Regions from separate parts of the Kribbella sp. NPDC026611 genome, predicted to be linked through region 1. Evidence: riboswitches for the same ligand, from Rfam matches in the RefSeq annotation. Region 1 holds a riboswitch; each other region holds the start of a gene.
The links. Region 1 has a riboswitch for ZMP and ZTP ahead of AB0E69_RS28295 (5-aminoimidazole-4-carboxamide ribonucleotide transformylase). Riboswitches for the same ligand answer to the same signal wherever they lie in the genome.
Positions count from the first base shown of each region.

Region 2: it holds a riboswitch for ZMP and ZTP, as region 1 does, so the genes downstream of both, AB0E69_RS06490 (bifunctional 5,10-methylenetetrahydrofolate dehydrogenase/5,10-methenyltetrahydrofolate cyclohydrolase) here and AB0E69_RS28295 (5-aminoimidazole-4-carboxamide ribonucleotide transformylase) in region 1, are expected to answer to the same signal.
Region 3: it holds a riboswitch for ZMP and ZTP, as region 1 does, so the genes downstream of both, AB0E69_RS19590 (glycine hydroxymethyltransferase) here and AB0E69_RS28295 (5-aminoimidazole-4-carboxamide ribonucleotide transformylase) in region 1, are expected to answer to the same signal.

Region 1 covers NZ_JBEZYC010000007.1:300,790-310,258, forward strand. The annotation lists gene AB0E69_RS28270 (cyclopropane-fatty-acyl-phospholipid synthase family protein) at 1-214, opposite strand, end outside; gene AB0E69_RS28275 (FAD-binding oxidoreductase) at 211-1,590, opposite strand; gene AB0E69_RS28280 (2-hydroxyacid dehydrogenase) at 1,646-2,575, shown strand; gene AB0E69_RS28285 (exo-alpha-sialidase) at 2,596-3,684, shown strand; gene AB0E69_RS28290 (MoaD/ThiS family protein) at 3,685-3,948, shown strand; gene AB0E69_RS28295 (5-aminoimidazole-4-carboxamide ribonucleotide transformylase) at 3,962-4,837, opposite strand; ZMP/ZTP riboswitch at 4,854-4,930, opposite strand; gene AB0E69_RS28300 (class I SAM-dependent methyltransferase) at 4,929-5,648, opposite strand; gene ilvD (dihydroxy-acid dehydratase) at 5,705-7,372, shown strand; gene AB0E69_RS28310 (hypothetical protein) at 7,398-8,528, shown strand; gene AB0E69_RS28315 (acetolactate synthase large subunit) at 8,801-9,469, shown strand, end outside.
Region 2 covers NZ_JBEZYC010000002.1:68,346-77,814, forward strand. The annotation lists gene cmk ((d)CMP kinase) at 1-453, opposite strand, end outside; gene AB0E69_RS06480 (prephenate dehydrogenase) at 498-1,574, opposite strand; gene aroH (chorismate mutase) at 1,581-1,949, opposite strand; gene AB0E69_RS06490 (bifunctional 5,10-methylenetetrahydrofolate dehydrogenase/5,10-methenyltetrahydrofolate cyclohydrolase) at 2,014-2,886, opposite strand; ZMP/ZTP riboswitch at 2,905-2,990, opposite strand; gene AB0E69_RS06495 (NUDIX hydrolase) at 3,004-3,534, opposite strand; gene prcA (proteasome subunit alpha) at 3,615-4,469, opposite strand; gene prcB (proteasome subunit beta) at 4,508-5,350, opposite strand; gene AB0E69_RS06510 (ubiquitin-like protein Pup) at 5,359-5,568, opposite strand; gene dop (depupylase/deamidase Dop) at 5,627-7,147, opposite strand; gene AB0E69_RS06520 (phosphotransferase) at 7,221-8,468, shown strand; gene AB0E69_RS06525 (sigma-70 family RNA polymerase sigma factor) at 8,465-9,043, shown strand; gene AB0E69_RS06530 (hypothetical protein) at 9,040-9,469, shown strand, end outside.
Region 3 covers NZ_JBEZYC010000004.1:509,715-519,183, forward strand. The annotation lists gene AB0E69_RS19565 (amidase) at 1-1,016, shown strand, start outside; gene AB0E69_RS19570 (hypothetical protein) at 1,804-3,117, shown strand; gene AB0E69_RS19575 (hypothetical protein) at 3,114-4,142, opposite strand; gene AB0E69_RS19580 (MarR family transcriptional regulator) at 4,148-4,618, opposite strand; gene AB0E69_RS19585 (DHA2 family efflux MFS transporter permease subunit) at 4,682-6,235, shown strand; gene AB0E69_RS19590 (glycine hydroxymethyltransferase) at 6,228-7,694, opposite strand; ZMP/ZTP riboswitch at 7,723-7,804, opposite strand; gene AB0E69_RS19595 (acyl-CoA dehydrogenase family protein) at 7,802-9,406, opposite strand.

The DNA of each region.
Region 1 (9,469 bases):
GATCACCCATCACGTACGCGCGGACCAGCCCGAGATCGCCCGGCGCGGTGAGGATGTAGGACAGGCCACGCTCGGTGGCCAGGTGCATGTGGATCGGCGAGTCGTCGGGTCCGATCGAGCTGCCGTCGTACGCCGTGAACCGGAACGGGAGCCCGTCCGGGAGCACGGTGCCAAGGGCGTCGGCGATCGAAACCTGCTGCGCGAGCGTCGTCATCTGCGCGTCACCGCCTTCTCGTAGAGCCCGGTCAGCCGGGCGTTCGGGTCGTAGCGTTTCTTCACCTCGGTCAGCGCTGCGACGTTGTAGAGCCGGTCGAAGGTGTCTCGGTCGTAGTAGGCGTCGGAGTACAGCGACTTGTGCCCGCCGAACTCGGCGACGGCGGCCTCGATGCTCCGGTTGACGTCGCCGTCCGCGGCGCCAGGTTTCATCGGGACAGTGCCCCAGAAGCCCACGTTCACGTAGGTCTCGCCGGGCGAGAGTGGATACAAAGGCCAAGATCGCGTGCCGCGGAGCCGCAGCGGGCAGAGCCACACCGGCCGCATCCTGACCTCGGCGTCGAACCAGCGCAGGAACTCCGCCAGCCGGTCGAGCGGGATCTCGACGTCCTGAACCACCCGCTCGCGGTCCGGGTGTCCACGCCGGCGGTTCAGCCGGGCGACGTACCCGTGCCGGTTCTCGAAGCCGACGATCTTGTGGAAGACGTCGCTGCGCCGCCAGCGCCGCGGCCACAACCGCCGGACCAGGGGCTGTTGCGCGCCGAATGCCTTCGAGCACCAGAACCAGTCGGTGTCCCAGCGCCACAGGTAGTCGTGCGCGGTGAGGAAGTCGGTCTGCCGCTGCTGGATCGAGCGGTAGAAGATCTGCCGGCCGGTGTAGTCGCTCGTCCGGACCGCGGCGTCGCTGTTCCGCCCGAGCGTCAGGTAGGACTCCGCGGGACTGAACGCGACCCCGTCGACGAAGTGCACCGGCTCGCCCTGGTACATGCCCGAGGCAACGATCTCGGAGATCGCCGGAGCCAGCTCGTCCAGCCCGAGCCGGATGTGCCGGAGCGCGACGTACGGCGAGATGCGGTCGAGCTCGATCCGCAGCCGGGTCGCGTACCCGAGCGTGCCGTACGAGTTCGGGAACATCCGGAACAGGTCCGCGTGCTCACCCTCGGGGCGGGCCGTGACCACGTCGCCGGCGCCGGTCAGGATGTCGAGCTCGAGCACCGACTCGTGCGGCAGCCCGGCCCGGAACGACGACGACTCGATGCCCAGGCCGGTCACCGCGCCGCCGAGCGTGATCGTCTTCAGCTGTGGCACGACCATCGGCGTCAGCCCGTGCGGGAGGGTCGCCGCGACCAGGTCCTCGTACGTGCACATGCCCTGTACGTCCGCGGTCCGCGCGACCGGGTCGACGCTGATGACGCCGGTCAGCTTGGAGACGTCCAGGCCCGGCCGCTCGACCTCGGTCCGCGGGCGGAACAGGTTCGAGCTGCGCTTCGCCAGCCGGACAGGCTCGCCCGCCGGGATGCGCTGGTACGACGCGCGCAACCGCCCGACGGCCTGATCGTGTGCGATGGTCGCCGCCAGATCCGATGTCGAAGGCACCGATCCAATGTACGACGGGGGCCCGGGACACCGCACGGGATAGTAGGTTCGTCACATGGCTGACGTGAAGGCTTGGCTGCCCTGGAAGGACCCCGACGAATTCCTCGGCGGACTGCCCGACGGGTTCGACGTCGACTGGTACGCCGGGGGCGACCGGCCGGCGTCGCTCGCCGAGGTCGAGTTCTACGTGCCGAGCTACATGGGCGGCTCCGGGGTGATCGAGGTGGTCCGCGAGATGCCGGCGCTGAAGGTCGTGCAGACCCAGACGGCCGGCTACGAGAACGTGCTGCCCTACCTGTCCGACGACATCACCCTGTGCAACGCGCGCGGCGTGCACGACGCATCCACGGCGGAGTTGGCGGTCGGGCTGATCCTCGCGTCGTACCGGCGGTTGCCGCGGGCGGTCCGCAACCAGGAGCGGGAGGTGTGGCCCTCGTCGTACGACGAGATCGACGACTCGCTCGCGGACCGGACCGTGCTGATCCTCGGGTACGGGTCGATCGGGGAGGCGCTGGAGCGGCGGCTGGCCGGGTTCGAGTGCGACGTGATCCGGGTCGCGCGGTCGGCGCGAGAGGGTGTGCACCCGATCGGTGAGCTGCCGGAGCTGCTGCCGCGCGCGGATGTCGTCGTACTGCTGACGCCGGCGACCGACGAGACGCGCGGGATGGTCGACGCGACGTTCCTGGCCCGGATGAAGGACGGCGCGCTGCTGGTCAACGTCGCGCGCGGTGTCATCGTGGACACCGAGGCGCTCCTCAAGGAGCTCGGGACCGGCCGGATCAGCGCGGCGGTCGACGTCACCGACCCCGAACCGTTGCCTGCCGGACATCGGTTGTGGTCTGCTCCGAACATACTGATCAACCCGCACCGCGGCGGCGCCTCGACGGCCTTCGCGCCCCGAGTTGCCCGCCTGGTCAAGGCTCAGCTGGAGCGGTACGCGGCCGGCGAGCCGCTGATCAACGTGGTGGCGGGCCCAGCTCGCTAGGCGCTAGGAGGCGGACGACGATGTCCGAGGCCGTACTGCTGATCGGGACCAAGAAGGGTCTCTGGATCGCCCGGAGCGATGCCGCGCGCCGGGAGTGGCGGAGCCGGCTGGTGCCCGAGTTCGAGATGCAGGGCGTGTACGCCGTCGGCGTGGACACCCGGGGTGAGCGGCCGCGGCTGTTCGTCGGCGGGACGAGCGAGCACTGGGGGCCGGCGGTCTTCCACTCGGACGACCTGGGCGCGACCTGGGCGGAACCGCCGGAGGGGTCGATCGGGTTCCCTGCGGACGCCGACGCGTCGCTGGAGCGGGTCTGGCAGATCCAGCCGGGGCCGGTCGGTCAGCCGGAGGTCGTGTACGCCGGGACGCAGCCGTCGGCGCTGTGGAAATCGACCGACGGGGGAGTGACGTTCGAGCTGGTCCGTGGGTTGTGGGACCACCCGCACCGGGCCGAGTGGGGTGCTGGTTTCGGTGGACAGGCGGTGCACACCGTGCTGCCGCACCCGACCGATCCCGCGCGGGTGAGCGTGGCGATGTCGACGGGCGGGGTGTACCAGACGGCCGACGGTGGCGAGACGTGGTCGCCGAGGAACCAGGGGATCCAGGCGAAGTTCTTCCCCGACCCGTACCCGGAGTTCGGGCAGTGTGTGCACAAGCTGGCCGCGCATCCCGACGTACCCGATCGGCTCTTCGCGCAGAACCACCACGGGGTCTACCGGTCGGACGACGGGGGCGCGGTCTGGAAGTCGATCGCGGACGGGCTGCCGTCGGACTTCGGGTTCCCGATCGTGGTGCATCCGCACGAGCCCGCGACGGTCTACGTCTTCCCGCTGGTCGCCGACGCGAACCGGATCCCGACCGAGGCGAAGTGCCGCGTCTACCGCTCGCGCGACGCCGGGTCGACGTGGGAACCGCTGACGAACGGGCTCCCTGACGAGTCCTACGTCCCGGTACTGCGGGACGCGATGACCGTCGACGCCGCGGACCCGGCCGGCGTGTACGTCGGCACGCGCGACGGCTGCGTCTACGCGTCCGCCGACGCCGGCGACAGCTGGGTCGAGGTCGCCAGGCACCTGCCTGACGTGCTGACCGTCCGCGCAGCGGTGATCTGATTGGTCGCGGTACGCCTCCCCACGGTCCTCCGCCCCTTCGCGGGCGGAGCCGACCGCGTCGAGGCCGCCGGCACGACAGTCGCCGAGGTCTTCGCCGCCCTGGACCCACCCCTCCGCCGCCGCCTCACCGACGAACAGGGCGCAGTACGCCGCCACGTCAACGTCTACCTCGGCGACAACAACATCCGCGACCTCTCGGGCCTCGACACTCCCGTGTCCGAGGGCGACGAACTGATGATCCTCCCGAGTGTCGCCGGCGGCTGACAGGCCTGCAGTTTCAGTGTCTGAAGAGGCGGACGGCGGTGGGGGTCCAGGTGATGCCGTGGTCGGCGCAGGCGGTGGCGATCTCGGGGGAGCGGATGGAGCCGCCGGGTTCGGCGATGTGGGTGACGCCGTACCGGGCGGCTTCTTCGACGTTGTCCGCGAAGGGGAGTGCGCCGTCCGAGACCATCGAGACGTCGGTCAGGGGAACGCCCGCACGTTGGGCCCAGACGGCAGCTTTCTCGCCGGCGAGGCGTGTGCAGTCGACCCGGGACTGCTGGCCGGCGCCGATGCCGATGGTCATCCGGTCCTTGAGCATCACCACGGTGTTGGACTGCGTGTAGCGGGCGACGATCATGCCGAGGAGGACGTCGTCCGGAAGCGTGCGGGGCAACGGCAGTTCGTCGCGCTGCTGGGTCAGCCGGACGCCGTACATCTCGCGCACTTCGTCCGCCGGCGGCTCGAAGTCCGGATCGGCCTCCAGCACGAGGTAGGTCCCGCGCTTCTTCGCTGCCAGCACCTCGACCACGCCAGGCTCGTACCCCGGCGCGATGATCCCGTCCGACACCACTCGCCGCAGTACATCGGCCAGCTCCGCGTCCACCGGCTGCGACACTGCCACGAAGTCGCCGTACGACGACTTCGGATCCGCGTCCCGCGCCCGCCGATAGGCGTCCGTGACACTGTCGCCCAGCGCGGCACCTGCCGGCGACACGTGCTTGTAGGACGCGGCGGCCGGTACGCCGAACGCCTCACCAGCCTCCCGCACCAACTGCCACCCGGTCACGGCATCCAGCAGGTTGATGTACGACGGACTGCCCGCCCGCACGCTGATCGGACCAAGCTCGGCCGACGCGGACTGATGTGGATTACTCCCGTAGCGCAACTCCACGCGACACCTCCAGGGAAGGAAGCGCCCAGGCGGACGACGCCCCAACTGTTGCTCCCCGGTGGTAACCCACCTTCGCCAGTCGCAGTACGCCCTAGCTTAGTGGCGGCCGCGGACGACGATCAGGTGGGCGGCTTCGGTGAAGGGGGGTGCCGTGCCAGTCGGCGTCGACGGTGGCGGTGAAGCCGGCCTGGCCGAGGGCTGTTGTCAGCGCGTCCGCCGAGCGGAAGTACAGGGTGTTGCGGTAGATGCGGTCGGAGCCGTTGGGGAAGACGTTGTGGGCGTCGAAGACGACCCGGCCATCAGGAGCGACCTCGATCAGGTCTAGCCATTCGGTGAGGTGGCCGATCGGAGTGTCGCGTTCGCCGTACGTTGCCTCGCGGGTCCACGACTCCCAGGCTCGGGCGGACGGGTTGCGGGACTCGAACGCAAAGACGCCGCCGGGGCGGAGGGCGGCGGCGATCGCGGTCAGCGCCGTTCCCAGGTCGGCGATGTGCATGAGCGTGTTGCCGGTGCACACCACCAGATCCACGTCGCCGGTGGGTTCGATGGCGTGGTGATCGCCGCAGGTCCAGGTGACAGGGCTCGGCGTACGGCGGGCGTAGTCGAGCATCGTGCGGCTCGGGTCGATGCCGATCACCTCGCGACCCGGGCGCGCGAACGAGCGGGTGAGCAGTCCGGTACCGCAGCCGAGGTCGAGGATCTTGCGGGCGTCGAGCGAGTCCGCGAGGGCGCGGTAGTACGCGTGATCATCGCCGTCGGGGTTGTCGAGGTCGTAGAGCTCGACCAGCTGTTCGTCGCCGTAAGGGTCCACGCTCGCAAGCTTGGAGGTACGGCGCCGTGCGCACCAACCGGTTTAGTGTGGGCTGCATGGTCGATGTGAAGCCACGCAGCCGGACAGTGACCGACGGCCTGGAGGCCACCGCCAGCAGAGGAATGCTGCGCGCGGTCGGCATGGGCGACGACGACTGGGCCAAGCCGCAGGTCGGCGTCGCGTCCAGCTGGAACGAGATCACCCCGTGCAACCTCTCCCTCGACCGGCTCGCGAAGGCGGTCAAGGACGGCGTGCACGCGGCCGGCGGGTACCCGCTCGAGTTCGGGACGATCAGCGTGTCCGACGGGATCTCGATGGGTCACGTCGGCATGCACTACTCGCTGGTCAGCCGCGAGATCATCGCGGACTCGGTCGAGACGGTGATGGAGGCCGAGCGCCTCGACGGCTCGGTGCTGCTGGCCGGTTGCGACAAGTCGCTGCCCGGCATGCTGATGGCTGCCGCGCGGCTCGACCTGGCGAGTGTGTTCCTGTACGCCGGCTCGATCATGCCGGGCAAGCTCGGCGACAAGGACGTCACGATCATCGACGCGTTCGAGGCGGTCGGCGCTTGCCTGCGCGGGCTGATCACGCAGGACGAGGTCGACGCGGTCGAGCGGGCGATCTGTCCGGGCGAGGGCGCGTGCGGCGGCATGTACACCGCGAACACGATGGCGGCGTCCGCCGAAGCGCTCGGGATGTCGCTGCCCGGTTCGGCTGCTCCGCCGGCGGTCGACCGGCGGCGGGACGGCTATGCGCGGAAGTCCGGCGAGGCGGTGGTCAATCTGCTGAAGAACGGCATCACGGCACGGCAGATCCTGACGACGGAGGCTTTCGAGAATGCGATCGCCGTGGTGATGGCCCTGGGAGGTTCTACCAATGCGGTTCTGCATTTGCTCGCCATCGCCAGGGAAGCGGACGTGCCGCTGACGCTGGACGACTTCAACCGGGTGGGCGAGCGAGTGCCGCACCTGGGGGACCTGAAGCCCTTCGGACGCTATGTCATGAATGATGTGGACCGCGTCGGCGGCATCCCCGTGGTGATGCGGGCGCTGCTCGACGCCGGGCTGCTGAACGGCGACTGTCTGACCGTCACCGGCAAGACGATGGCGGAGAACCTGGCCGACATCGCCCCGCCGGACGTCGACGGCACGATCATCCGGGCGCTGGACAAGCCGATCCACCACACCGGCGGCATCACCATCCTGCACGGTTCGCTCGCGCCCGACGGTGCGGTCGTCAAGAGCGCCGGCTTCGACTCCGACGTGTTCGAGGGCACGGCACGCGTCTTCGACGGCGAGCGGGCCGCGATGGACGCCGTACCGGACCTGAACCCCGGCGACGTGGTCGTGATCCGGTACGAAGGGCCGAAGGGCGGCCCCGGGATGCGCGAGATGCTCGCGGTTACCGGCGCGATCAAGGGCGCGGGCCTCGGCAAGGACGTCCTGCTGCTCACCGACGGCCGCTTCTCCGGCGGTACGACGGGACTCTGCGTCGGCCACGTCGCGCCCGAGGCCGTCGACGGCGGGCCGATCGCGTTCGTCCACGACGGCGACCGGATCACCCTCGACGTGCAGCACCGCACCCTCGACCTGCACGTGACCGCCGACGAGCTCGAGCGCCGCAAGCAGGGCTGGACCCCGAAGACACCCGCCATCACGAAAGGCGTTCTCGGCAAGTACACCCGTCTGGTCCGCTCCGCCTCGGAAGGCGCCGTCTGCGTCTGACCCGCACGGCTCAGTACGGTGAGTCATGCCTCGCGTCCATGAACTCGAATCGGCAGCGGTCGCCATCGTCCGCGCCCAGTTCGAGTACCTGGTACGCCGCTACGGCACCGACAACCGCTTCCGCGACGGCTGGGCGAGCCACAACGCGACGCACAACCTCCGCGTCGCCTGGCACGCGGCGCGCGGCGCGGCCCGGCTGGTCGAGACCGGCGCGGCGCCGCCCGACTCAGTGGCCTACGCCCTGATCGCCGGCATCCACCACGACCACGTGCAGGAGGCGGGCGGCGCGTACGACCTCAACCCGCAGAGGGCGCTGCTGAGCCAGCTGGACGAACGACAGGCCACCCTGCAACCAGCAAGGCCGCTCACCTACACCCTGACCCCGGAGCGCGAGCGGCTCAGCGTCGTCGCGGCCCACCAGGCGATGCGCGAGTACGAGCAGCAGCACGGCTACCAGCCGATGGAGCTGTTCACCCAGGACGGCTACGGCACCGTGGACGAGCTGATCATGGCCACACAGGTCGTCGCCATCGACAAAGAGACCGGCATCATCACCGGTGCCACCGCCGAACGGCCGGTCGCCGCGGCCGTCAGCGACGCGGACAAGTCCGACCTGAGCCTGCAGGGCGGTCTCCACCGCGGCCTGAATCTGTTGACCGAGCGCAACCGTGAGTCCCTCGCCGTACCGGCGTTCAGCGACGGCTCCGACCTCGACGTACGGCGTGACGTGTCTATGCCGTTCCTGGAGTCGCAGATCGACATCCACGGCAGGCACCGGTACACCCTGCCGCAGAGCGACGAGCTGTTCCCGCAACGCGCGTTCAACCTCGACCAGCTGCACCTGCTGCTACGAGAGCTGACCGCGCACCGGATGAGCTGGCGGGACCTGACCGCACACACCAGACACCTCGCAGCGACCGAGCCGATCCCGCAGCGTGCGTCAGCCGTCGTCAGGGATCCGCAGGACCTGATCGGCGACCTGCGCGCCGGGCTGCGTGGCGAGGCGCCCGCCGTACTGCCCACCCGGCCGGTGCCGGCCGAGCTGCAGACGGATCGCGACCGCCAGGGCATCCCGTACGAGGCAGCGGTGTTCCTGGCGGCGAACGAGACCGCCGTACTGCCCAAGCCGAAGTCCGGAGGCATTGGCCGCATCTAAAGACGAGCGTCTCAGGAAATGAGACGCGGAGGCGTCCGGCTTGACCCGGTCGCGGTCTGTCGGCGAATAATGCCTACATGCGATCGATTCTCCTCGTACTTGTGCGGCGCGCCGACTGACGCGACCACCGAGTCGAGCGCGCCCCTTCAGCCAACCCGGCCGAAGGGGTTTTTTGTTGCCAGTGCGACTATCCGCGACCCGGGAGCGCACGGGAAACAGCCACGAGCGAGGATGGATCGGTCGCGACAAAGCACTGAGCACAGCCAAACAGCGTGACAGGACAGGAAGGCACTCTCATGAGTGAGCAGCTGACCGGGGCACAGGCTCTGATCCGCGCACTGGAACATGCCGGAGTGGACACGGTCTTCGGCATCCCGGGCGGCGCGATCCTCCCGGCGTACGACCCGATGCTCGACTCGACCCAGATCCGCCACATCCTGGTACGTCACGAGCAGGGCGCCGGCCACGCCGCCCAGGGGTACGCCGCCGCGACCGGCAAGACCGGGGTGTGCATGGCGACCTCGGGTCCGGGGGCGACCAACCTGGTCACCCCGATCGCCGACGCCTACATGGACTCGGTCCCGATCGTCGCGATCACCGGTCAGGTGGCCAGTGCCGCGATCGGGACCGACGCCTTCCAGGAGGCCGACATCCGCGGCATCACGATGCCGATCACCAAGCACAACTTCCTGGTCAACGACCCGAACGACATCGCCACCACGATCGCCGAGGCGTTCCACATCGCCTCCACCGGCCGCCCCGGTCCGGTCCTGGTGGACGTGACCAAGGACGCGATGCAGGCGACGGTCGACTTCCAGTGGCCGACCGAGCTCTCGCTGCCCGGCTACCGGCCGGTGACCCGCCCGCACCCGAAGCAGGTGCGGGAGGCGGCCCGCCTGATCGTCGCGGCCGAGAAGCCGGTCCTGTACGTCGGTGGCGGC
Region 2 (9,469 bases), on a different contig from region 1:
CTCCTGGTCCGCAGTCAGCAGCACCTTCAGCTCGGCGTCGGTCGCGACCACGGTGGCGATGTCGCGCCCCTCGACCACGATCCCGCCGCTCGACTGGGCGTCGTCGATGACCGCCCGCTGCCGCCGGATCAGCTCCTTGCGGACGTCCAGGTTGGTGGCGATCTTGGACACCACCTCGCTGATCCGCGGCTCCCGGATCGCCGTCGTCACGTCGGTCCCGTCGGCGATCACGAACTGGTTCACCGGGTCGGTGCTGAGCTCGAGCCGCAGCTCCCGGGCGCGCTGCGCCACCGCTGCCTTGTCGTCCAGGTCCAGCCCGTGCTCGATCGCCGACCAGGTCACCGCGCGGTACGTCGCGCCCGTGTCGAGGAACCGCAGTCCCAGCCGGCTCGCGACGCCGCGCGCCGTGCTCGACTTACCGGACCCGCTCGGGCCGTCCACAGCGATGATCATGCCCGAAGATTACCTGCGCCCGGTGACAATTTCGCAGCTGGACCTCAGCGGTGGACGACCCAGCCGCGGTCGGTGAGCACCTCGACCAACTGGTCCACCGAGCCCGGTTTGACGGCCAGCTCGACCTCACCGACCGGGCGGCCGGGGCTGTGGTCGATCCGGAGGTCCTCGACGTTGGCGCCGGACTCGGCGGCGTCCGCGAACAGGCGGGCGAGCTGACCGGGGCGGTCGGGGATCGTGACCAGGACCGGGACCAGGTCGATGTGCGGGGCGCCGTGCTTGCCCGGGACGCGGACCGCGCCGGACACGCCCTGGCCGAGGATCGCGGTCAGTTCGTCGCCCGCCTCTTCCTTGCCCAAGGCAACCAGCAGCCGGTCGAGCTCGCCGCGGATCTGCTCGAGCAGACCGGTCAGCGCCGTCGAGTTCGCGGCGACGATCTGCGTCCACAGCGCCGGGTCGCCGGCCGCGATCCGGGTCACGTCCCGGACCCCCTGGCCGGACAGCTCGAGGTGCGACGACGGCGCGTCCGCGAGGGTGCCGGCCGCGAGCGCCGACATCAAGTGCGGGAGGTGCGACACCCGGGCGACGCCCAGGTCGTGGTCCTCCACGGACATCTCGACCGTCCGCGCGCCGCAGGCCTCGGCGAGTCGTCGTACCAGCTCGACGGCGTCGGGCGAGCTGGTCTCGTGCGGCGTGATCGCCCAGGTCGCGCCGTCGAACAGGTCCGCGCGTCCGGCGAGCGGGCCGTTCCGCTCCGAGCCGGCCATCGGGTGACTTCCGACATACCGCGTCAAATCCACTGTCAGATCACCGGTCAGCCCGCGGGCGTCGGCGAGCGGCTTGGACTTCACGCTCGCCGCGTCCGTCACGATCGCGTCGGTCTGCTCGAGCTGCTCCGCGATCACCGCGCCGACATGGTCCGGCGGTACGGCGACCACGACCAGCTGCGGCTCGATCTGGACCAGCCGCGAGCCGGCGCCGATCCGCTCGGCCATCAGCGCACTGTCCGGGTTGGCGTCGACCAGCTCGACGACCACGCCGAGCCGGGCGAGGGCCAGGCCGATCGACGTACCGATCAGGCCGGTGCCGACGATCCGAACCGGGCCGCGCAGCTCAGGCATCGACACTCACTGGGCACCCGTGAGATCCGGCCGCAGCGCGGTCGCGCCGTGCAGGTAGACGTGCTGGATCTTGTCCCGCGACCGCGACGACTCAGTGTGCACCATCAGCCGCACCACCCGCGGCAGTGCGTGCGGGACCGGGATCTCCTGCATGCACATCAGCGGTACGTCGGTCAGTCCGATCTGCCGGCCGGCGACGGCGGGGAACTCCGACCGCAGGTCCGAGGTGACGGTGAACAGGATGCTGATCAGGTCCTCGTTCTCCAGCTCGTTCGCCTCCAGGACCGCCCGCACCAGCTCCGCCGTCCGGTCGAGCAGGTGTTCCCGCTCGTCCACGTCGAGCTGGGTGGCACCCCGGATCGCCCGTACCGCCACGTCTTCGCCTCCCTGCCCGTCGCTGGATCCTCGCTGGATCGCGGCTGGATCGTCTTCCCAAACCTTAGGCCAGAGTCGCCACAGCGTGGACATCCGTCTCGGATTGTGCCACGGCGGCATCGACGGTCTGCTCCAGCAGCAGGGCGATCGTCATCGGCCCGACGCCGCCCGGGACCGGCGTGATCAGCCGCGCCACCTGGGCCGCTTCCTCGAAGTGCACGTCGCCGACGTTGCCTTCGTTGTACCCGGCATCGATCACGACCGTGCCCGGCTTCAGCCAGTCGCCGCGGACGAAGTTGGCCTTGCCGACCGCGGCGATCACGACGTCGGCGGTCCGGACGATCGCGGGCAGGTCGACCGTCCGTGAATGCGTGTAGGTGACGGTCGCGTTCGATGCCAGCAGCAACATCCCGGCCGGCTTGCCGAGGATCGGGCTGCGGCCGATGACCACGGCGTGCGCACCTTGGAGTGGTACGTCGTACGCCTCCAGCAGGCGCATGATCCCGCCGGGGGTTGCCGACCGGAAGCCGGGGTCGCCGAAGGCCATCGCAGCGAAGGATCGCATCGTCACGCCGTCGACGTCCTTGGCCGGGTCGATCGCCTCGAACGCCGCCCGCTCGTCGATCTGAGCCGGCACCGGGTGCTGGAGCAGGATTCCGTGCACGGCCGGGTCGCTCGAGAGCTTGTGAATCTCGGCGACGAGCTCCTCGGTGGTCGTCTCGGCCGGCAGTACGACGCTGCGGGACGCGATACCCGCCTTCTTCGAGCGGTTCTGCTTCATCCGCACGTACGTCGCGGACGCCGGGTCGTCCCCGACCAGCACCGTCGCGAGACACGGCTGGACGCCGGTCTTCTCGACCAACTCCGCAGCCCGCTCGGCGGCCCGCGTCACCATCGCGGCCGCCAGCTCGGTCCCGACCATCAGTTCAGCAGTCATCGCGCACTCCTCAAGTGAGCCAAGTGCCCAGGCGCGCGGCGAAGCCGGTTCGGCAGACCGTTTCCCGGTGGTAGTCCACCTCAACGCCAGTCGCGGTCCTTGGTCGAGGATACCGGGCTACAACAGGCCGGCGTGGTCGAGGGCGAGGTAGGCGGCGTCGATGCCGGTCATGGCGCCCGGCGTACGCAACTCGGTCCGGAGGGCGTCGACGGTGAGCTCGACCGGTACGCAGTCCTCGGCCTCGTCGAGCTGTTGCTTACCCTCGGGCCGGCAGCCGCGGGCGATCGCGACGTACTTGCGGAAGGTCGACGAGGCACCTGACCACTGCCAGCCGACCACGTCGAGGGTCTCGCAGGTGTAGCCGGTCTCTTCCTCGAGCTCGCGGGCGCCGGCGATCGCCACGTCCTCACCGGGCTCGACGAGGCCGCCGGGCAGGTTGGTCACCACCCGGTCCGGGCCGGCGCGGAACATCCGGATGGTCACGATCCGCCCGTCCGGCGTCAGCGGCAGGACGGTGATCCCGGCCGAGATCCCGTCCTCGGACTCCGGCCCCATGACGTCCCACTCGACCTCACGCCCGTCCGGCATCCGGTAGCGGCGCAGCCTGACGGTCAGAAACCGCCGAAACCCCGGCTCCTCCCCCAGCAACTCCCAAGGCTCAGGATCCGCGGGACGAGATGACTCAGCCGCCACGTATTCCGTGACGGCTGAGTCCTCTGGTTGTTCCGTCACAGCGGGCGGTCGTCCTCGGGGTTCTCCGGTGGGGCGATGGGCGCGTCGTCCGCCGGTGGCGCGACGGCAGCGTCGTCGGACGAAGTCGCGTCCTCGGACGTCGCGCTTGCCGAATCAGCGGTGTCGTGCTCCACGGTCGGGCTGGTGTCGGGGCGGGACTCGGAGAGGATGCGGGCGAGGGTCTCCTCGGAGATCCGCTTGAACTTGCGCACCTGGCTCCGGGTCCGGTCGAGCACCGCGACCTCGAGCTGGTCGGGCGTCAGCTGCCGGACGTCCGTGCCGTCGTGCCCGAGGGCGTCCACCGCGAGCCGGAGGGCCCCGGCCAGGGAGATGCCGTCCTGGAAGTGCTCGCCGATGTAGTCCGCGACCTGATCGGCCGGGCCGCCCATCACGGCGTACCCGCGGACGTCCGCGATCGAGCCGTCGTAGGTGAGCCGGTAGATCTGGTCCTCGGCCGTCGAGCCGCCGACCTCGGCGACCAGGATCTCCACCTCGAGCGGCTTCTCACCTCCCGAGGAGAAGATCGCGCCGAGGGTCTGCGCGTACGCGTTGGCCAGCGCGCGGCCGGTGACGTCGCGCCGGTCGTACGAGTACCCGCGCATGTCCGCCAGCCGGACGCCGGCGATCCGCAGGTTCTCGAACTCGTTGTAGCGGCCGACGGCGGCAAACGCCATCCGGTCGTAGATCTCGGCCACCTTGTGCAACGCGGGCGAGCGGTTCTCCGCGACGAACAGGATGCCGTCGGCATACTGCAGCGCGATCGCGCTGCGGCCCTTGGCGATGCCTTTCCGGGCGAAGTCCGCCCGGTCCCGCATCAGCTGCTCGGGCGAGACGTAAAAGGGAACGCTCATCGAAGGTGTCGTCCTCTGTCAGTCGATCGGGTCAAGGGTCACGTCAGGGAGGCCGCGGCCGGACCGTCGGGACGCTCGTGCCGCTGCGCCCAGGCCGCGTCGACGAGCGCCGCCACCTCGTCCTCGGGCAGCCGCCGGTAACCGTCCGCGGTGACCACGCCGACCACCGGGAAGATCCGCCGCAACATGTCCGGACCACCGGTCGCCGAGTCGTCGTCGGCCGCGTCGATCAGGGACTGGATCGTCATCGTGACGCAGTCGGTCTCGGACGCGTCCTCGCGGTACAGCTTCTTCAGCGCGCCGCGGGCGAACAGCGAGCCCGAGCCGACGCTGTGGAAGTGGTGCTCCTCGTAGCGGCCGCCGGTGGCGTCGTAGGAGAAGATCCGCCCGCCCTTGATGTCCTCGTCGTAGCCCGCGAACAGCGGCACCACGGCGAGTCCCTGCATCGCCATCGCCAGGTTGCCCCGGATCAGCGCGCTGAGCCGGTTGGACTTGCCGTCCAGGCTCAGCGTCGCGCCCTCGAGCTTCTCGTAGTGCTCGAGCTCGACCTGGAACAGCCGGACCATCTCGATCCCGAAGCCGGCCGAGCCCGCGAACGCGACCGCGGAGTACTCGTCGGCGGGGAACACCTTCTCGATGTCACGCTGGGCGATGATGTTGCCCATCGTGGCCCGCCGGTCGCCGGCCATCACGACGCCACCCGGGAAGGTGGCCGCGACGATCGTCGTACCGTGCGGGACGTCGGCGGAAAAGTCGGCCTGCCCCAGGCTGCGCCGTCCGGGCAACAGGTCGGGCGCGTGCCCGGCCAGGAAGTCCATGAACGACGAGCCACCTGGGGTCAGGAAGGCTTCCGGCAACCGGCCGGAGGCATCGAAAGTCATCGAGCGGTTCACTCCCCACCCTTTTGCACGAACCCGCGGACGAACTCCTCGGCGTTCTCCTCGAGCACCTCGTCGATCTCGTCCAGGATCGAGTCCACGTCCTCGTCGAGCCGTTCCTTGCGCTCGGCGACATCCTCGGACGTCTCGACCTGCTCGATCTCTTCCTCGCTCGACGAACGCTTCGGCTGCTTGTGCTGCTGACCGCCGTCCTTCGCCATGGCCACACACCTCCTAGAACCGCTGGGAGGGCCACCTGACCGGCCCTCAATAGCGACCCTACCCGGCGGCACCCCCAGTGATGGTGCGAACCAGGTCACTCGCGGTGTCGCACTGGTCCAAAAGTGCCCCGACATGCGCCTTGGTGCCCCGCAACGGGTCCAGCGTCGGGATCCGCTGCAGCGACTCCTTGCCCGGCAGGTCGAAGATCACCGAGTCCCAGGAGGCGGCCGCGACCTGCGGCGCGTACTGCTGCATGCAGCGGCCGCGGAAGTAGGCCCGGGTGTCGACCGGCGGGTGCGCGACCGCCATCCGGATCTCCTCGTCGGTGACGATCCGCTGCATCCGGTTCGACTTCACCAACCTGTAATAAAGACCCTTGTCCGGCCGCAGGTCGGCGTACTGCAGGTCGATCAGGTGCAGCTTCGGGTCGTCCCACTCCAGGCCGTCGCGGTCGCGGTACTGCTGGAGCAGTTTGTACTTCGCGACCCAGTCGAGCTGGTCGGACAGCTTCATCGGGTCGGTGGCGAGCTGGTCGAGGACCTGCTCCCACCGGTTCAGCACGTCCTTGGTCTGCCGGTCCGCGTCGTCGCCGTACTTGTCCTCGACGTACTTGCGGGCCTGCTCGAGGTACTCCGTCTGCAGCTGGACGGCGGTGAGCTTGCGCCCGTCCTTGAGCGTGATCAGGTGTGTGCAGGACGGGTCGTGGCTGACCTCGTGCAGCGCGCTGACCGGCCGGTCCACGCCGAGGTCGTCGGTCAGCCAGCCGTCCTCGATCATCGCCAGCACCAGCGAGGTGGTGCCGACCTTCAGGTACGTCGAGATCTCGGAGAGGCTCGCGTCGCCGATGATTACGTGCAGCCGGCGGTAGCGGTCCGGGTTCGCGTGCGGCTCGTCGCGGGTGTTGATGATCGGCCGCTTGAGCGTCGTCTCCAGGCCGACCTCGACCTCGAAGTAGTCCGCGCGCTGGCTGATCTGGAAGCCGTGCTGGGCGCCGTCCTGGCCGAGCCCGACCCGGCCCGCGCCGGTGACCACCTGGCGGCTGACGAAGAACGGCGTCAGGTGCCGCACGATCGCCGCGAACGCGGTCGACCGGCGCATCAGGTAGTTCTCGTGCGAGCCGTACGACGCGCCCTTGTTGTCGGTGTTGTTCTTGTAGAGGTTCAGCTGCGGCGCGCCCGGGATCAGGCGGGCCTGCCGGGCGCCCTCCATGATCACCAGCTCGCCGGCCTTGTCCCACACCACCGCGTCCCGCGGGTTGGTGGTCTCGGGCGCCGAGTACTCCGGGTGGGCGTGGTCGACGTACAGCCGGGCGCCGTTGGTGAGGATCACGTTCGCCAGGCCGGTCTCCTCGTCGGTGAGCTGGCTCGAGTCGGCCACCTCCCGGCTGAGGTCGAACCCGCGCGCGTCCCGCAGCGGGTGCTCCTCGTCGAAGTCCCACCGCGTCTTCCGCGCGAGCGGCTGCGTCTGGGCGTAGCCGTTCACCACCTGGCTCGAGGTCAGCATCGGGTTGGCCCCGGGCTGGCCCGGCACCGAGATCCCGAACTCGGTCTCGGTACCCATGATCCGCCGAACACTCATGCCCACGAGCCTACGCGGTCCCTACGGCTAAACGAGTTGCTGTGTCCACAGGGTTACCTGTGAAACTGCCGGGATGGAGGAATTGGTCGCGATCCTGGACGAAGACAACCGTGTCATCCGATCCGTGCCGCGGTCGGTGATGCGCCGCGACAACCTGCGGCACGCGGCGACCGGCGTCGTGGTGCGGAACCCGTCCGGCGACATCTACGTGCACCGCCGGACGCCGACGAAGGACGTGTACCCGGGCCGCTACGACTTTGCCGCCGGCGGGGTCGTCGCGGCTGGTGAGGACCCCTTCGACGCGGTGGTCCGCGAGCTCGAGGAGGAGCTGGGCATTGCGGGTGTAGAGCTCACACGACTGCCTGAGGGCGATTACGCCGACGACCGGACGACGTACCACGCCTACCTGTACACGTGCGTCTGGGACGGCGAGGTGAGGCACCAGCCGGAGGAGGTCGAGTGGGGCGGCTGGATGTCACCGGCGGACCTGGTGGCGCGGCTGGACGACCCAGACTGGTCGTTCATGCCGGACACGGTCGGGCTGCTCGGTGCGTACGTCAGGGGTCTGCAGGTGACGGTCAGCGAGGGCTGGGACAGCGATGCGTGGGTCGAGGGCCCGTGGCTCTACCGGTCACCTCGACGGGCTGCGGTCCGTCCCCGGCTGCTTGCTGAAGCGACCCTCCTCCCCTGGCTCGCGCCACAGCTGCCGCTGCCGATACCAGTACCGTCGCTGACGGACGACGGCGTACGTCACCTGCTGCTGCCCGGCCAGCCGTTCGCTGGAGGTTGCCGTGAGACAGGTCGGCAGCTCGGTGCGTTTCTGAAGGCGCTGCACGCTGTCGACGTGGACGAAGCGGTCGCGCACGGCGCACTGGACGCTGCAACGGCGGCTGCGGAGAAGGCGGTCGTGCTGGACGAGTTCCGGACGCAGGTGGTGCCGCTGCTCCCTGTTGAGGTCCGGGGAGCTGCGGAGGCGTTGCTGGGGCGCGTTGCGAGGGTACGGACGTCCCTGGTGCACGCTGACTTCGGGCCAGACCACATCCTGATGTCGGACGGTCAGCTGACCGGTGTCATCGACTGGACCGACGCCGAGATCGGTGACCCCGCCCTGGACCTCGCCTGGGCCTTGAGCTGCGAGGGCGTCGCTGAGACCTACCAACCCAGCCCTGAGCTGCGCGAACGGGCACAGGACTGGGCTTGGCTCTCCCCTTGGTACGGGGTCCACCGCGGCCTGCTACTGGACCTACCAAACGACGTGGAGACCGGGCTACGCGAGATCGTTGCAACCATCGGCGGGACTCGCGGGCACTTACCGGTGTGACTGAATCGGACCCCCAGGTGTGGGAGCGGCTGCGCCAGGGCGATCACCAGGCTCTTGGCGAGCTGTTCGACCGCCACGCGGACGCGGTGTACGCGTTCGCGTTCCGCCGTACCGCGTCATGGACAGCCGCCGAGGAGGTGGTGCAGGCGACGTTCGTGACCGTGTGGCGGAAGTTCCAGCGCAGGCCGCCCGGCCCATTGGCGTCGCCGAGCGCCCGCGCCTACCTGCTGGTGGTGGCGGGCAACGAGTGCCGCACGGTCGCTCGTGCCAGCACCCGGTTCCGTCGGCTGGTCGAGCGGCTCCCGGAAGTGGCACCGGGACCGGACCATGCCACCGACGTCGCCCGCCGGTTGGACGACGAGCGGCAGATGTCCGCCGTACGTCGGGCCGTCGCGAAGCTGCCCAGGCACGAGCGGGAGACGCTCGAGCTGGTCATCTGGGCCGGCCTGACGCAGACCGAGGCCGCTGAGGCTCTCGGAGTATCCGTCGGCACCGTCAAGGCCCGCCTGCACCGCACCCGCCGCCGCTTCCCCGACCTGCTCAGCCAGGTCGCCCTTCTCGAGGAGCTCTCATGACTACGAAGCTCGATCCGCCGCAGGTCCCCCCGCTGACCCCGGCGCAGCACACACGCCTCCGCAACCGCGTGCTGGACCAGACCCAGCCGGCAGGTGCGGCACGTCGTCGCTGGATCGCACCGGTCGCCGCTGTCGGGGCGGTCGCCGCCGTCGCTGCCGTCGCTGCCGGCACGGTCGCTGTGGCCGACCGGATCCACGACCAAGGGGTTCCGGTCAGCGAGACGCCAACGGCTACGCCAAGCGTCAAGGTCAAGAACTCGCTCCCGCCGAACGCTGACACCGATCTGCCGCTCCCGACATCGGTCGACCTCGGGCCGGTCCCCGCCAACGAGGCGAATGCGGCCGCCCAGGCGTCCTGCCGGTTTCCGAACGGCCGCAGCAAGCCCGTCCAGGTCCTCTGGGACCGCCGGGTCCGCGGCCTCTCTC
Region 3 (9,469 bases), on a different contig from region 1:
CTCGGCGGGTTGACGGGGGTTTGCTGGCGGGGGTTCCGTTTTTGATCAAGGTTCGGACGCCGGTGGAGTCGCCGCTGGTCGAGCGGTTGGTTGCTGCTGGAGCTGTTCCGATCGGATGGTCTACGCGGGCTCGTCCGGGGGCTCGGTCGCAGACCTTCGGGTGGAACGGAACCGACTACACCCGCAATCCGTGGGATCTGACCCGCTCACCAGGCGGGTCCACCGCCGGCGGGGCAGCTGCAGTTGCCGCGGGCGTCGTACCGCTGGCGACCGGTGGGGACAGCGGTGGATCGCTCCGGATCCCAGCATCCTTCTGTGGAGTCGTCGGCTTCAAAGGCACGTACGGACGCATCCCGCGCCCGAGCCGTGGCCTCGGCGGCCTGGTCACCGCAGGCGTGATCGGCGCGAATCTCGACGACGTCATCATCGCCACCAGCATCGCCACCGGCTCGCACCGCCTCGACCCCGCAGCGCTTCCACTCTGGCCAGTCCCCACCACCCCGGACCGACCGTGGCGCGTCGCCTACCATTCAACCCTCGGCGTACCACCTGTTGACCCGGCCGTCGACCGAGTCATCCGCGACCGTCTCGCCGCCACCGGCCTCGAGGTCATCGACGTACCACTGGAGCTGCAACCGACAGAGGACGCCTGGCTTCCGCTCTCGGGACTCGACAACGGGCGCGGCATCGACCCGGCGGCCGCGAATCGGGCGCGTGAGGTCCGCGACCACAACAACATCGCCCTCGCAGACCTCTTCACGCAAGTCGACGCGCTCGTGACGCCTACTACTTTGACCGTTGCCCACGGCTACGATCAGCACGATGAAACCATCGTCACCGGCGATCCGTGCTGGGTGTTCAACGTGACCGGTCACCCGGCGGTCAGCGTGCCGGCCGGTCGCGCGGACGGTCTGCCGGTGGGCCTCCAGGTGGTCGCCCCGCACGGCTCGGACGACGTCGCGCTGGCCGTCGCTCGTCGCCTCCTGGTTGACCTGCCGGTCCCGCCCGTCCACTGACTTTTGGCCTGGTCACGTCCGTGACCCGGTAGTGGTCATAGCGTGTGATGCTCGCGGGAGGTTCGACGAGTGAGGACACCAGGTGGCGGAAGCTGATCAGATCCTCGAGGAGGTGCGGCGGTCTCTCGTCCAGTTGGTCCAGCAGATGATGGTGATAGCGGAGCGATTAGCCGCGGAGGTCGAACAGTTCCGCAGGACGCTGGATCAGCAGGCGCCGGGGATGCGCGCCACGATCCAGCGGTACCCTGTCGCCGAGGTACCCGGCCGGCTCGATGCCACCCACCGAGGCTGGGAGGCCGGCTCCGCCCGGTTCGTGCGTGGCGTCAACCGGAGCCGCCCGGCGTACTCCGACCCCCGTATCCAGATCGCCGCCGACCGCTACCACAGCCACCTGAGCCAACTCAGCTCAGTCCTCAGCAGACAGGCCCAGCAAGCATCTCGCACCTCCACGATCCCCGCCCCCACCACCACACCCCGCCAACCCGCCACCCCACCACAATCGCGTACCACGCAGCAGCCTCGCACCGCGTCAACGCAACCGCCTCGTACGGCGTCAGCGCAACCGCCGCGCACCGCGTCAGCGCAACCGCCCCGCACGGCGTCAACGCAACCGCCTCGTACGGCGTCCGCACAGCCGCCTCGCACGAGCCCGGTACAGCCGTCCCGGACGGGTCCTGGCGCCGCGCCGGTGCAGCCTCGTGCCTCGACTACGACCTCTGGTCCGGCCGCGACGCAGCCCGGGGTGGGTTCGGTTGCTGCGCCAGGACCGGCGGCGGGGCAGGGGACTGTGCGGACGTTGGAGGCTCCTGGTCCTGGGCCGGTGACGCTGAACGCGAATCTGGTTCGGGCCGCCGGCAAGGTCGTGGTGGTGGCCGATCCCAAGTGCACGCAGGCCAGGATCACCATCTCCACCGCGGACGAGACGGGAGCGGCAGCAGACGCCGTACGGGACTCGGCGGCGACCGTCGGGGCGAACCGGAGCCTCTCGGTGGACGTCCAGGGTCCCGCCGGCGGTGCCGTCTTCCGGGACGGGACCGGCACGGTCCACACCTTCCACAACGGCTCCTTCAACAGCGTCTCGATCGGGTCGGGCAACGTCGTCCAGGTCGGCGACGTGCACGGCAACGTGTACATCGACGGCGATTTCTCGAGTGTGAGCTTCGGCAACGGGTACGACGATCCGTTCGCCGACCGGTCCGCGAACCCGGCCGAGCCGCTGTCACCGATCGAGATCCACGCCGTCGTCCCGGTGGGCAGCTCGCTCCAGTGCACGACCGACGCCGCGAACATCGAGACCCACGGCGAGGTCAACATCGTCAACGCCCGGTCCGCCTCCGGGAACGTACGCGTCGACCGCGCCGACGAGGTCCACGCAACCTCCGCCAGCGGAAACGTCAGTGTCGGCGCAGCCGAGACCGTCACGGCCAAGTCGGCAAGCGGCGACGTCAGTGTCGGTGAAGCCGAGACCGTCAAGGCGACGTCCGCAAGTGGAGATGTCCGGGTCCGCGACGCGATCGCCGTCACGGCGTCGTCTGCGAGCGGGGACGTCAGGATCGGCAGCGCGGTCACCGTCACCGCATCCTCCGCGAGCGGCGACGTCGAGGTCGGTACTGGCGCCGACGTCACCGCCCGCACCGCAGTCGGCGAGATCAATGTCGGCCAGGCGCAAAAGGTCGATGCGCGAACACACTCCGGCCGGATCGAGCTCGGCGCGACGACGGACGCCACGGCGATCGCGAAGCGCGGCGACGTCTCCATCACCAATTCCAACGGCACCGCGTACGCCACCTCGGGCAGCGGCAACGTCGACGTACACGCGAGCGGGCCCGGCAGGGTGACCGCGGGTTCGGTGAGCGGTTCGGTCAGCGTCACCGCGAGCGAGCGCGCCGTGCAGGGCGAGGGTGGTCTGACCGTGAAGACGGCCGGGCCTCCTGGACGAGTTCAAACTCCGCCTGGGGCGAATACCGAGGCGGCGACCTCGCAGTCCGCGACCGGTGAGCGAGATCGAACCGGACCCGGGCGCGCGGCACCATCGCGGGGGCCTGCGGCCACGCCGAAGGCTGGAGCAAGTCAGAGCGGACCGGCTCGCAGCCACAGCTAGGAGGCAGTGGCTCGTCCAGGTGGTTCAGCCGAACGTCGCGGACTACGTCGCTGCCCCTCGCCCCCTGAACGAGCTCCCGTAACCGCCTGCCGGTTGGCCGGCGCGGCCTGTCCGCTGACCGCGGGCGGCAGCGCCTTCGCGATGGTGTTCGCGACGTCGATCGCGGAAGCCCGCCTCCGCGAAGGCGCCCGCTCCCCGCGCGCGGTCGCCGACCGCAGTTCCTCCGGCTTCACGAAATCGGCAACCGCGGCAACGACCTCCCGCGTGTACACATCCGCGCGAGCCGCAACCGCCGGGCCGGAGGACACCGTCGGCGAACGAACCAGCTCCGCCACCTCGACGCGGAGAAACTTGACGAGTTCAGTTGCCCGCAGCACCCGACTCCGCCGCAGCACCTCCCGTTCGCCTTCCAGCGAAGCCTTCTCACGCCAGCCGACGTCGAACATGACCCGACCCAACCGGAAGTCAGGATTGGTCTCGCCACCCGGGTAACCCCTGGCCCCGCCATGCGTGAAGAACGAGCTGTAGAACGCGCCTTCGTCCTCATGCTTCAGCACGTTCCACGCGCGGTACGGATCCGTCGGGAGCTCACCCCGCACCCACGCCTCATCCATCAGCGCATGCGACTCCGCATTCAACGGCCGATGCCCGACATACCGGTACTGCGGCGCCGCACCCTGCCGGCGCCGCTCGTACTCCGCGATGATCTGCGGCCACTCGTCCGCCGACACAGCCCGCGCCAACCGCGACGCGAACGACGTCCGCGCCCGCAGCTCGGCCCGCGACGTCACCGGATGATCCGTCCGGCCGGTCATGGTCTCGAGTTTGTCCATCACGAACGTGCTGCCCTGGGGCCCGACCCGATGCCACCGCGTGACCGCCAGCGACGGCCGATCCCGCCCGCCGGTCACGGCATTGAGCCCACGCAGTACGGCGATCCCCGCGCGGTAGAGCGGAACGCGCCGACGCATCACCCGCGTCTCCCAGGCGATCCGCTCGGCGCTGTCGAGCCACGCCGTACCCATGAGAGTCACCGCGGGTGCTCAGCGCGCCAGTTCTTGATCATCTGGGACATGTCGCCGTGGATGAAGGCGAAGAAGTCGGCCGCCTCGGTCAGCCGCCGGCCGACCGGGGAGTCCTCGCCGAACAGCGCCACGCCGGACCGGCTGGTTGCCTCCCACTCGCTCAACGCGAGGTTGCGGCGCTCGAGGATGGCGGCGAACACGTCGTCCCGGATCCGGTAGTGGTCCTTGCGCGATCCCGGCAGCCGCTCGCGGGTGATGAACGCGACCTGCAGCAGCTGACGCACCGCGCCGGACACGGCAGGCTGGCTGATCTTGAGCAGGTCGGCGAGCTCGGCGGCCGTCATCACGCCGGTCGGGCTGACCAGCATTGCGCCCATCACCCGGGCGGACATCGTCGGCACGCCGCTGTTCGCCAGCACCCCGGCGAACCGTTCGACGAACTGGCTGATCTCTTCCCGGCTGGGTTCGGCGGCCATGGTTGAAGCTTACAATAATTCGATCTATCGCAACTATCACAAATCTCTGATAATTTGCTCGACATGACCTCGACCACCGGTACCGCAGGGCCGACGCTCACCGGCGCCCGCCGCTTCGGTGTGCTCATCGCCCTCTGTCTCGCCGTCCTCGTGCTCGGCCTGGACACGACTGTGCTCAACGTCGCGCTGCCGACGCTCGCCAAGGAGCTCGACGCCTCGACCAGCCAGCTGCAGTGGATGGCGAACAGCTACAACCTGGTCCTCGCCGCGCTGCTGCTCCCGGCCGGCCTGCTGGGCGACCGCTACGGGCGGCGCAAGATCATCGGGATCGCGCTCTCGTTGTTCGGCGTTGCGTCGCTCGCCTGCGCGTTCGCGGAGTCGGCCGGCGCCCTGATCGCGGCCCGCGCGTTTCTCGGCATCGGCGCCGCGATGATCGTCCCGGTCGCGCTCTCGCTGATCACGGTGCTGTTCCGGACCGCCGACGACCGGAAGCAGGCGATCGGGTTCTTCGTCGTTGCCAACAGCATCGGGATGCCGCTCGGCCCGATCGTCGGCGGGCTGCTGCTCGACCACGCCGGCTGGCAGTGGATCTTCGTGATCAACGTCCCGATCGCGTTGCTCGCCGCGGTCGCGGTGACGCTGCTGGTTCCGGAGAGCCGCAGTACCGACCGCCCGGCCATCGACTGGCTCGGGATCCTGCTCTCCAGCGCGGGTCTCGCGGCCCTGGTGTACGGCGTCACGAAGGCCGGCGAAACGTCCTGGACCGACGGGCTGACGATCGCGTTCCTCGCGCTCGCCGTGATCCTGATCGCGGCCTTCCTGCTCTGGCAACGCCACACGTCCCATCCCCTGATCGAGCTCCGGCTGTTCTCGGAGCGCGTGTTCAGTGGGGGAGCGGTGCTGCTGACGGTCTCGGTGTTCGCGATCTTCGGGTTGCTGTTCACGATGCCGCAGTACTTCCAGGGCATCAACGGATCGGACGCGCTGCACACGGGTTTGAAGCTGCTGCCGTTCATCGGCGGTATGACGCTCGGAGCGAAGCTGGCCGAGCTGGCCGAGTCGAAGCTCGGGACCCGGCTGGTCGTCCTGATCGGGTTCGTGGTGATGGCGGCCGGCTTCGGGCTCGGCGCCTTCACCGAGCTCGGGACCGGGTACGGGTACACCGCGACGTGGTTCGTCGTGGTCGGGTTCGGCCTCGGATGTTCGATCCCGCAGGCAATGAACGCCGCGCTCGGCGTCCTCGATCCGGAGCGGGCGGGCACCGGGTCGGGTCTGCTCCAGGCGTTCCGCCAGGTCGGCGGCACGGTCGGGGTCGCCGTCCTCGGGACTGTCCTGAACTCGGTCTACCGGCACGGCGTCGACACCACCGCCCTTCCGCCGCAGGCGGCCGATGCGGTCGAGAAGAGCCTCGGCGGCGGGCTCGCGGTCGCCGCGAAGACGGGCTCGGTGGACCTGCTGAACGACGTACGGAACGCGTTCCTGCACAGCCTCAACACCACGATGTGGGTCTCCGCAGCCATTGCGCTGGCCGGCGCGGTCCTTGCCGCCGTACTGATGCCAAAGAAGACTGCCCGCCCTCGGCAAGCCGACGACGGGCAGTCTGTGACTATTAGTTGAGCTCGAGGCCCGGGTAGAGCGGGTGCTTGTCGAGCATCTCGGCCGAGGCCGCCTTGGTCTTGTCGGCGACGCCGTCGGCCAGCACGTACTTCGCCTTCGACGGTGCGCCCGCGGACGTGGTGGTCGGCGTGGTCGCGGACAGCACGTCCACGATCAGCTCGGCGGTCCGGTCGAACTCGTCGGCGCCGAACCCGCGCGTGGTGAGGGCCGGCGTACCGATCCGGACCCCGGAGGTGTACCACGCGCCGTTCGGGTCGCGCGGTACGGCGTTTCGGTTGGTGACGATGCCCGCGTCCAGCAGCGCCGACTCGGCCTGCCGGCCGGTGATGCCGTACGACGAGACGTCCAGCAGGACCAGGTGGTTCTCGGTGCCGTCCGTCACGAGCTTCACGCCGCGCTTCATCAGACCCTCGGCCAGCGTGACCGCGTTGTCCGCGACGTTCTGCGCGTACTCCTGGAACGACGGCTGCCGCGCCTCGGCCAGCGCGACGGCCTTGGCCGCCATCGTCTGGCTGAGCGGGCCGCCCAGGACCATCGGGCAGCCGCGGTCGACGGAGTCGGCGTACTCGGGCTGGCAGAGCACCATGCCGCCGCGCGGGCCGCGGAGCGACTTGTGCGTGGTGGTCGTGGTGACGTGCGCGTGCGGGACCGGGTCGAAGTCGCCGGTGAAGACCTTGCCCGCGACCAGGCCGGCGAAGTGCGCCATGTCGACCATCAGCGTCGCGCCGACCTCGTCGGCGATCTCGCGCATCTTCGCGAAGTTCACCTTCCGCGGGTACGCCGAGTAGCCGGCGATCAGGATCAGCGGCTTGAACTCGCGCGCCTTGCGGGCCACCTCGTCGTAGTCGAGCAGCCCGGTCCCGGGGTCGGTGCCGTAGGAGTGCTGGTTGAACATCTTGCCGGAGATGTTCGGCCGGAAACCGTGGGTCAGGTGACCGCCGGCGTCCAGCGACATGCCGAGCATCTTCTGGTCGCCGAGCGCCTTGCGGAGCTTGGTCCAGTCGTCGTCGGTCAGGTCGTTGACGTGCTTGGCGCCCGCCTCGGCCAGCGCCGGGGACTCGATCCGCTGGGCCAGGATCGCCCAGAAGGCGACCAGGTTCGCGTCGATGCCGGAGTGCGGCTGGACGTACGCGTGCGGTGCGTCGAACAGGGCCCGGGCGTGGTCGGCCGCGGTCTGCTCGACGGTGTCGACGTTCTGGCAGCCGGCGTAGAAGCGGTGCCCGATGGTGCCTTCGGCGTACTTGTCCGAGAGCCAGTTGCCCATCGTCAGCAGCGTGGCGGGGGAGGCGTAGTTCTCGCTCGCGATCAGCTTGAGCGAGGACCGCTGGTCGGCCAGCTCGGCCTTGATCGCGCCGGCGATGGTCGGTTCGACCGCGGCGATCACCTGCAGCGCGTTGTTGTACGCGGCCGACGCGGCGGTGGCGTCGAAGGATGCGGCGTTGTCGGTGGATTGAGGCATCGTTGTCTCTCCTGCGGTTGCAGTGGGTCGAAGGCACCCAGGCGCACGGTGCCGACGGGTTTCGCTCCCCGGTGGTTATCCACCTCAGCGCGCCAGTCGCGACAGGCTCACCCTATCGCGCGCTCGACGATTTCCTGGAAGGGCGTCGTCCTTGGCAAGGTCCCGAACACGCCACCCCAGTCCTTCGCCAGGCGGGACGCCACGAACGCGTCCGCGACCGCGGGCGTGGAGTGCCTGATCAGCAGCGAACCTTGCAGGCACAGGGCCATCTGCGCGGCCAGCCGTCGCGCACCGGCTTCGGCGTTCTCGATGTCAGCAAGCGCTTGCAGCACGTCCTCGACCGCGGCGTCCAACCGCGCGTCCGCCCCCTGTACGGCGCCAACCTCGAGCAACCACGCCTCGAGCGACTCGGGCCTGCGCAGGGCCCGCAGTACGTCGAGCGCGTTCACGTTCCCGGATCCTTCCCAGATCGAGTTCAACGGCGACTCCCGGTAGAGCAGCGGCAGCCCGGACTCCTCGACGTACCCGTTCCCCCCGAGACACTCCAGCGCCTCAGCCACCATGAACGGCGTCCGCTTACACACCCAGAACTTAGCCAACGGAAGCGCAATCCGCCGAAAGGCTGTGTCACCGCTGTCGACGGCTGCTGCCAGCCGCATCCCCAGGGCCGTCGCGGCCTCCGACTCCAGTGAAAGGTCCGCCAGCACGTTCTGCATCGCCGGCTTGTCTGCCAGCAGCCCCCCGAACGCGCTCCGGTGCTTCGTGTGCCAGATTGCCTCGACGAGGGCTCTTCTTTGGAGCGCCGCCGAGCCGAGCACGCAGTCGAGCCGGGTGGCGGCGACCATTTCGATGATTGTGCGGACGCCGGCGCCCTCGTCGCCGAGGCGGTAGCCGATGGTGCCGTGGAACTCGACCTCGGACGACGCGTTGGACCGGTTGCCCAGCTTGTCCTTCAGTCGCTGCAGCGCGAACGGGTTCCGGTTGCCGTCGGCAAGCACCCGCGGTACGACGAAGCAGCTCAGCCCGTCCGGCGCCTGCGCGAGGACCAGGAACACGTCCACCTGCGGCGCCGAGCAGAACCACTTGTGCCCGTTCAGCTGGTACACGTCCCCGACCGGCGTCGCCGTCGTCTGATTCGCCCGGACGTCGGACCCGCCCTGCTTCTCCGTCATCCCCATGCCGGCGAGCACCCCCGACTTGGCCGCGGCCGGCAACCGCCGTACGTCGTACTCCGTCGACGCGAGCTGCGGGATCCACTCCTTCGCCAGCGCCTCGTCCGCCCGCAGCGCCGGCACCGCGGCGTACGTCATCGAGATCGGGCAGCCGTGCCCCGGCTCGACCTGGGACCACAGGTAGAACCCGGCCGCCCGGGTCAGGTGCGGCGCGGGCGCCTCGCTGGTCCACGGCGCGGCCTGCAGCCCGAAGCCGACGGCCTGCGCCATCAGCCAGTGCCACGACGGGTGGAACTCGACCTCGTCGATCCGGTTCCCGTAGCGGTCGTGCGTCCGCAGTACCGGCGGGTTCTGGTTGGCCGGCAGCGCGTGCGCGCGGGCCTCCTCGGAGCCGGCGAGCTCGCCGATCAGCTGCAGGCCGGGGTGGCCGGCGAGGTCGGCGTACGGCCGCACAGCGTCACCGAGGGCCACGTCGCGGGTGAAGAAGTTCACGCCCCGGAGTGGGGGAGGCTGGTTCGTTACCGCGAATGGGTCCGCCATGTCAGTACGGTAAGCGGTATGGCACGTTCAGGGGCAGGACCCACGGGTGGGAGCTCCCTCTCA